Regions from separate parts of the Gordonia sp. PDNC005 genome, predicted to be linked through region 1. Evidence: predicted binding sites of a transcription regulator. Region 1 holds the regulator's gene; the other holds the start of a gene.
What was found. The regulator LexA, encoded in region 1, represses DNA repair genes until DNA is damaged. The targets are predictions, from matches to a motif close to CGAACANNTGTTCG.
Positions count from the first base shown of each region.

Region 2: the regulator LexA is predicted to act here: its motif matches at 1,907-1,920, upstream of JVX90_RS13045 (HNH endonuclease signature motif containing protein).

Region 1 is NZ_CP070351.1:1,445,610-1,448,999, forward strand. Features, by position in the region: gene JVX90_RS06855 (putative PEP-binding protein) at 1-1,426, shown strand, start outside; gene lexA (transcriptional repressor LexA) at 1,457-2,128, opposite strand; gene JVX90_RS20545 (LysM peptidoglycan-binding domain-containing protein) at 2,294-2,893, shown strand; gene nrdR (transcriptional regulator NrdR) at 2,924-3,370, shown strand; gene hrpA (ATP-dependent RNA helicase HrpA) at 3,376-3,390, opposite strand, start outside.
Region 2 is NZ_CP070351.1:2,732,186-2,735,575, reverse strand. Features, by position in the region: gene JVX90_RS13050 (thioredoxin domain-containing protein) at 1-344, shown strand, start outside; gene JVX90_RS13045 (HNH endonuclease signature motif containing protein) at 345-1,883, opposite strand; tRNA gene JVX90_RS13040 (tRNA-Ala) at 2,114-2,186, shown strand; gene JVX90_RS13035 (flavin reductase family protein) at 2,773-3,282, opposite strand; gene JVX90_RS13030 (PHP domain-containing protein) at 3,314-3,390, opposite strand, start outside.

The DNA.
Region 1 (3,390 bases):
CGCGCGCGATCGAGGATGGATCGGTGCGGCGTCCAAGCTGATCGCCGCAGGCAGACCGGCGCCGGCCGCCGCAGCGGCGGCCACCGAACAGTTCGTCGAGATGTTCACCAAACTCGGTGGTCTGATGGCCGAGCGGGTGACCGACCTGCGCGATGTCCGTGACCGCGTGATCGCCGAACTCCTCGGCCTTCCGGAGCCGGGCATCCCGACACCCGAGGTGCCGTCCATCTTGTGCGCCGACGATCTCGCGCCGGCGGACACCGCAGGGCTCGATCCTGCGTTGGTCGTGGGGTTGGCGATGCGGCTCGGCGGACCGAGCAGTCACACGGCCATCATCGCGCGTCAGCTCGGCATCCCGTGCATCGTCGCGGCGGCCGATCTCGACGACATCCCCACCGGAGCACACGGGTACGTCGACGGCGCAACGGGCACGATCGGCATCAATCCCGACGACGCGTTGATCTCAGCCGCGATCGCGGCGGCGCGGGAGCAGTCGGAGAAGGTCGCCGCCTGGCGGGGTCCCGGTGCCACGGCCGACGGTGAGCCGGTGCTCATTCTCGCGAATGTGGCCGACGGAGTGTCGGCGCGAGCCGCGGCCGAGGCGCCAGTCCAGGGAGTCGGCCTGTTTCGCACGGAGCTCGCATTTCTGGACCGCGCGACCGAGCCGACGCTCGAAGAGCAGACCGCGCTGTATCGCGAGGTCATCGACGCATTCGATGGACAGAAAGTGGTCATTCGAACTCTCGACGCCGGCTCGGACAAGCCGCTGAAGTTCGTCGCCAGCGCCGACGAGCCGAATCCGGCGATGGGCGTCCGAGGCAATCGGATCGTCTCCACGTACCCGGAGATCCGGAACGGCCAGCTCGATGCGCTCGCAGCCGCGGCGCAAGGGGCGGGAGCTGTTCCGTGGGTGATGGCGCCGATGATCGCAACCGTCGACGAGGCTCGCGAATTCGCCGGTCAGGTCCGTGATCGGGGCATGGTCCCCGGCGTCATGATCGAAGTGCCCTCCGCGGCGATACTGGCCGACAAGATCTTGGCCGAAGTCGACTTCGTGTCGGTCGGGACCAATGACCTGACCCAGTACACGATGGCGGCCGATCGCATGTCGCCGGAGCTCGCATCGCTCACCGATCCGTGGCAGCCCGCTGTCCTCGCGCTCATCGCGATGATCGGTGAGGCGGGAGAGAAGCAGGCCAAGTCCGTCGGTGTCTGCGGTGAGGCCGCGGCAGATCCGTTGTTGGCCTGCGTCCTGGTCGGGCTCGGTGTGCGATCCCTGTCATCGGCCCCCGCGGCGTCGGCCGCCGTTGGACTCAAGCTGGGCGGCGTGACCCTGCAGCAGTGCCGTGAGGCCGCGGCCGCAGCGCTCGCGGCGACCAGCGCGTCGGGCGCGCGTGACGCTGCACGCGCGGTGGTCGGCGCCTGACGAGGGGCGCCGACCACAAGCGGTGATGCGTCAGATGCGACGCATCACCGTGACGACCTTGCCGAGGATCGCGGCGTCGTCGCCGGGGATCGGCTCGAAGTGCTCGTTGTGAGGGAGCAGCCACACGTGGCCGTCCTTGCGCTTGAAGGTCTTCACCGTGGCCTCGCCGTCGATCATGGCGGCGACGATGTCGCCGTTCTCTGCGACGTTCTGCTGACGGACGACGACCCAGTCGCCGTCGCAGATGGCGGCGTCGATCATCGACTCGCCGACCACCCGGAGCATGAACAGTGAGCCGTCGCCGACGAGTTCCTTCGGCATCGGGAACACTTCTTCGACTGCTTGCTCGGCGAGGATCGGACCGCCCGCGGCGATGCGGCCGAGCACTGGCACGAACGTCGGTGTCGGCAGCGACTCCGAGGACTCGTCGGCAGGGGGAGTGCGGTTGTCGTCGCGGACGTTCACCGCACGCGGACGATGAGGATCGCGCTTGAGCAGGCCGCGGCGTTCCAGTGTGCGCAACTGGTGTGCCACCGACGATGTCGACGTGAGGCCGACGGCTTCGCCGATCTCGCGGATGCTCGGCGGGTAGCCGCGTTCCCGGACCGACTTCCGGATCACCTCGAGCACTTCACGCTGACGCTGAGTCAGCGACGCCTCCAGGGTGGAGGTCGAGAGCAGGGGATCTGGATTGTCCGCCATCATCGGTCCTTTCCATTCGAACATCGCGTGTGAACTGACCTCGACGTTAGTCGACTGGATCACAGATTTCAAACAATTGTTCGACGTGTTGCTGACTTTGTCAGACCCATGGTGTTAACTATCGAACAAAGGTTCTTCGAACAGTTGATCGAACAGGAGGCTCCGATGAGTCAGGCACTGATCACCCGCCCCGCAGCCGGTATCGCTCGCGGACCCCAGAATGCGCGTGTTGCAGCGATGACCTGCGATATCCCGCTCGTCGAGGCGCGTCGGATCGATCACACGACTCCGCGTGTGGATGGAGACGTGTGCCGTCCGACGGGACGAGGGCGACGGCGATCGGCGGGTGTCGATTCGCTCAAGCACGAGCCGGAGGCTCAGTGGGAGGCGCGTGATCGTGGCGTCGTCCGGTCCGGTCGAGCCTCCCGTTCGGCCGGGGCCGCAGCGATGACGAACCGTTCGAACATCGAGGCCGTGTTCCGTCGTCGTCGGGTGGTCGGTGCGGTGCTTCTCGGTGCGGTCTTGGCCGGCGCGGTGTGGATCCTTGCGATCATCGGTGGTTCGTATCAGGATGCCGCGACGTCGGATGTTCCGGCGGCGACTCAAGTGATTCACGTCAGGTCGGGTGAGTCGTTGACTGACGTCGCACGCCGGATAGCGCCGGAGCTGCCCGCTGCGGGCGTCGTTGCACAGTTGCGTGCGATGAACGGGCTGGAGACTTCAGGTCTCCGCGTGAGTCAGTCGCTGGTGGCTCCCGCGTACTGACCTGAGTGCGACGGACGTTATCATCGGGGGATGCGCTGCCCGTTCTGCAAGAACGACGACACACGAGTGGTGGACTCCCGCGTTGCCGATGACGGCTTGGCGATCCGCCGCCGTCGGTCATGCGCGGAATGCGGTCGACGCTTCAGCACAGTCGAGGCGGCAGTGCTGTCCGTTGTGAAGCGGAACGGTATCACCGAGCCTTTCAGTCGCGAGAAGGTCATGAAGGGCGTCCGCCGGGCGTGTCAGGGCCGCAGTGTCGACGAAGACGCACTCGCCAAACTCGCCTCGCAGGTGGAGGACACTGTGCGCGGCCTCGGTTCGGCCGAGATCCCCAGTAATGAGGTCGGACTCGCGATCCTGCGTCCGCTCCGTGACCTCGACGAGGTCGCCTACCTGCGGTTCGCCTCGGTCTACAAGTCGTTCGAATCGGCCGACGACTTCCAGAAGGAGATCAACGAGCTCCGCGAGCGCGTCTGACTCCCTCAGAACTGAGTGAT
Region 2 (3,390 bases), 1.3 Mb from region 1:
GTGCAGGCGCGGTGTTGTGCGTGGCCCGCAACGACAATCGCGACGTCTTCTGGAAGTTGCACTCGCAGTTGTTCGCGAAGGCCGGCGACGACCCGTCGAATGCGGACATCGCGAAGCTGGCGGCTGCGGCGGGCGCTTCGCAGGCCTCGCAGACCTGCATCGCCGATGGTGCTCTTGTCGATGAGGCCCGCGGAATGGCTGATGCTTCGAGCGGTCAGTTGGAGAATTCGACGAAGGGCGACATCGTGACGCCGACTGTGCTGTCGGCGGGCACGGTGGTCGACGGCATCACCGACGGGCCGGCGTGGCTCGACGAGCTGATCGCGAACCCGCCGAAGTCTTGATCAGAACGGCGGTTCGCCTGCGCTGTTGAACTCCATTCCGGCGAGGACTTTCGCTTCGGCTTCAGCGCAGGCGCGTGCGAAGCGACGCTGCGACCGGAGTCGCATGCGGTAGGCGTGTTTGGTCGCCGCCCGGGTCGCGGACCGTTGTGGTGGCTCCGATCGGTCGGGCGTTCCGGGCTGGACGGGTGCGCCGTGCCTGCAGGGGAGCAGCCCGAGCCCGGGGACGAGCCATTGATTCGCGGCACGTGTCCGGACGGACTGCCCGGACGGGGTGACGGTCTCCACCCAGATGACTCCGTTCGCATCGATCACGAGGTCGTCGAGCCATCCGTCCACGAATGTCTTCACCAGATGGTGAAAACGGCACTTCGGCGCCAGGTTGCACGGGCACGTGGCGCCGCCGGTCGCGGGGTCGGCATGGTTGTACTCGGTGACGTGGTCTAGGTCGCACGACCACGCGGCCCGGGTGCAGCCTGGCACGGAGCATGTGCCGTGAACGGCGCGGACGGCGGTGTCCGTCGCCGCTGTCGGGCGGTACGGGTTGCCTGCCTGGGCGGGGTTGTCGGCGATCGCCGACATGTCGAGCGGTCGGACGGTGGCGTCGGGCCGTGCTGCGGCTTCCCGTACGTGGTTGGCGTCGATCACGCCGTATCCGTCCATCCATCCGGCCTTGTCCGACTCGCCGTTCAGCGTCGATGCATCGGCGACGACGTGGACGACGACCCGTGCGAAGCGCTCTGCCGCCTCGGCGTCGGACGCGGCGGCTGGGCATTCGGGGTTGCCGCAGTTGCACGTGAACTCGCCGCCGGTGAGGCGGGCGATCGCGAGGTCGGCGCGGCGGGCACCGACCGAACGGGAGTCGTCTGTGCACGTCAGTTCGGCGGCCGACGCGTCGACGGCCTTCTTGGCGAGTAGGACCTGCTCCGCGTCGGCGGCGATCGTCAGTACGGACTCGTCGCCGTCGTGCGAAACCGTGACGCCCTTGCCCCGCGCCTGCCGGGCGTCGCGCACGGCGTCGGGATCGGTCTCGGCGACGTGGCGGCGCGCGATCGACGCCGCATCACTCTTCGAGACGGAGCCGCCTTCCCGGATCTCGGTGGCGATCTCCGCGTCGACGACAGCCATGACGTCGGCGTCGACGATGGCCTTGCACTGCAGGATGATCTCGCGGAACGACGCGACGGAGATCAGGCCGTCGCGAAGCAGGTTCGCGACGCGCACGAGGCGGTCGCGCGCCTCCAACGCGTTGTCGACGACGGTGCGACCCGCGCCGTCCGACATGGACATGAGTGCCGCCACCTCGGCGCCGAGCACGGTCTCGGCGTCGAGCAGCAGGCGATCCGACTCGGAGTCGTCTCCCACGATGCCGGCAGTCCGACGGCTGAGGACCGCGATCACGAGTTGAAGCCGACGCCACATGAGATTCGACTCGGCGGCCCACAGCGTGCGGTAAGAACCCATGTCGTCGAAGTCGTTCCCCGTCGACTCGGTGCCGAGCGTGTTCAGGTCGATCCGATCAGCAGGCGTTGTGGCGTTCATCGTGCCGGCCCCCTCCGCTTGATCGAATGTATGTTCTATGTTACGTCCGATTTGCGACAGAAGCAATAGTTTTATCGAACAGGGTTGCGATATGCCTGGAGATGGAGTTGGATGCCCGCTCGAGGTGGAGTCGAGCCTCGGTCCAGGGGATTTGGTCGCCGCGAAGGCGGTACGGTAACTTAGCTAGCGCACTCAGAAAGGCAACGGCCTGGGTGCCTACAAGTGAACACGGGGCTATGGCGCAGCTGGTAGCGCACCACACTGGCAGTGTGGGGGTCAGGGGTTCGAGTCCCCTTAGCTCCACAATTGGAACCCCTCCGACCTGCGTCGGAGGGGTATTCTCGTTCCCTCCTGTTTGTTCGCCTCGGGCCCTATCGGGCGAACAGCGGGCCCCTCACGGTCGCCCGTTAGCGAAGGGCGGCACGGCTCCGTAACGGCGGTACTCATTCAGGCGCGCATGGAGTCCGCGCCGTCCGGTCTTTCCAGGGTTGGCCTTGCCGATGTAGAGCACAGGGCTCTCAGGCACCCACCGATCTCGAAGGTCCGCGACCGGCTCGGTGCGGTCAACGCCTTCGAAGTGGCCTGCGGGTGATATGTCGAGGAACTGCGGCGGTGCCCCGGTGGGCCGAACTCCCAAGTAGACGCCCGGCCCACGAGGCACGTCAGTTCGGGGTAACTCGCCGAATGGGACCCCGCCCCCAAATAGGGACGGATCGATCTCGGGAGGTAGGTCGCCGCAGTTCGGATACTCGCTCATCCGAACAGTGACCCACCGGGATCGCCGCAGACAGACTCGCTCGCAGACGCGCTCGAGCTATTCGCTCTACCTCGCAGGCGAGCCGAGCGAACCGCCCGCTGGTTTTTGACCCAATCCACAGGTAGGCGCAGGTCAGGCCGAATGGCCCGGGTCTATCGATTCGCCGATCGACAAACTCACCCACGCCGATAGGTCGGAGTCCTGGTGGAGTACGCCGCCGTCGACCGGAGCGAGCAGGTGGCCCGTGTGATCGCCTAGGTCGATTCTCTCGATCACGCTGCCGACCAGCCACACACCGGCATCGGCCAGTATTGGCACACCGTGTGGCCCTTCCTCCCAATTGCATGCGGCGAACTTGTCCATCGAGTCTCCAGTCTCCCCGCCGAACAGGTGCGCCAGCTCCTCGTGCTCCCGAGCGATCAGATGGACCGCGATGTGTTCGGCCTTCGCAGCCACGCCGTGGGTGTGGTTGGCACGTGAGATCGCCACGAGGAATCGTTCCGGGTCGATGCTGGTCTGGGTGGCGAAACCGACCAGGCAGCCGGACAGCTCGTCGCCGAAGCGAGTAGTGATGACGTACAGCGGGCGGTCGACCGCGACTACTGCATCGAAGGCTTCGGCCGCGCCATTGGTCTCGCTCATCTGGTCTCCATTCGGGTCCTAGTTCAGGCAATCAGCGGCCGGTCCACGCCATCAGGCGCTCCAGCGGCCAGGTGTTCACGATCCGGTCCGCCTCGATGCCGTGGTGCA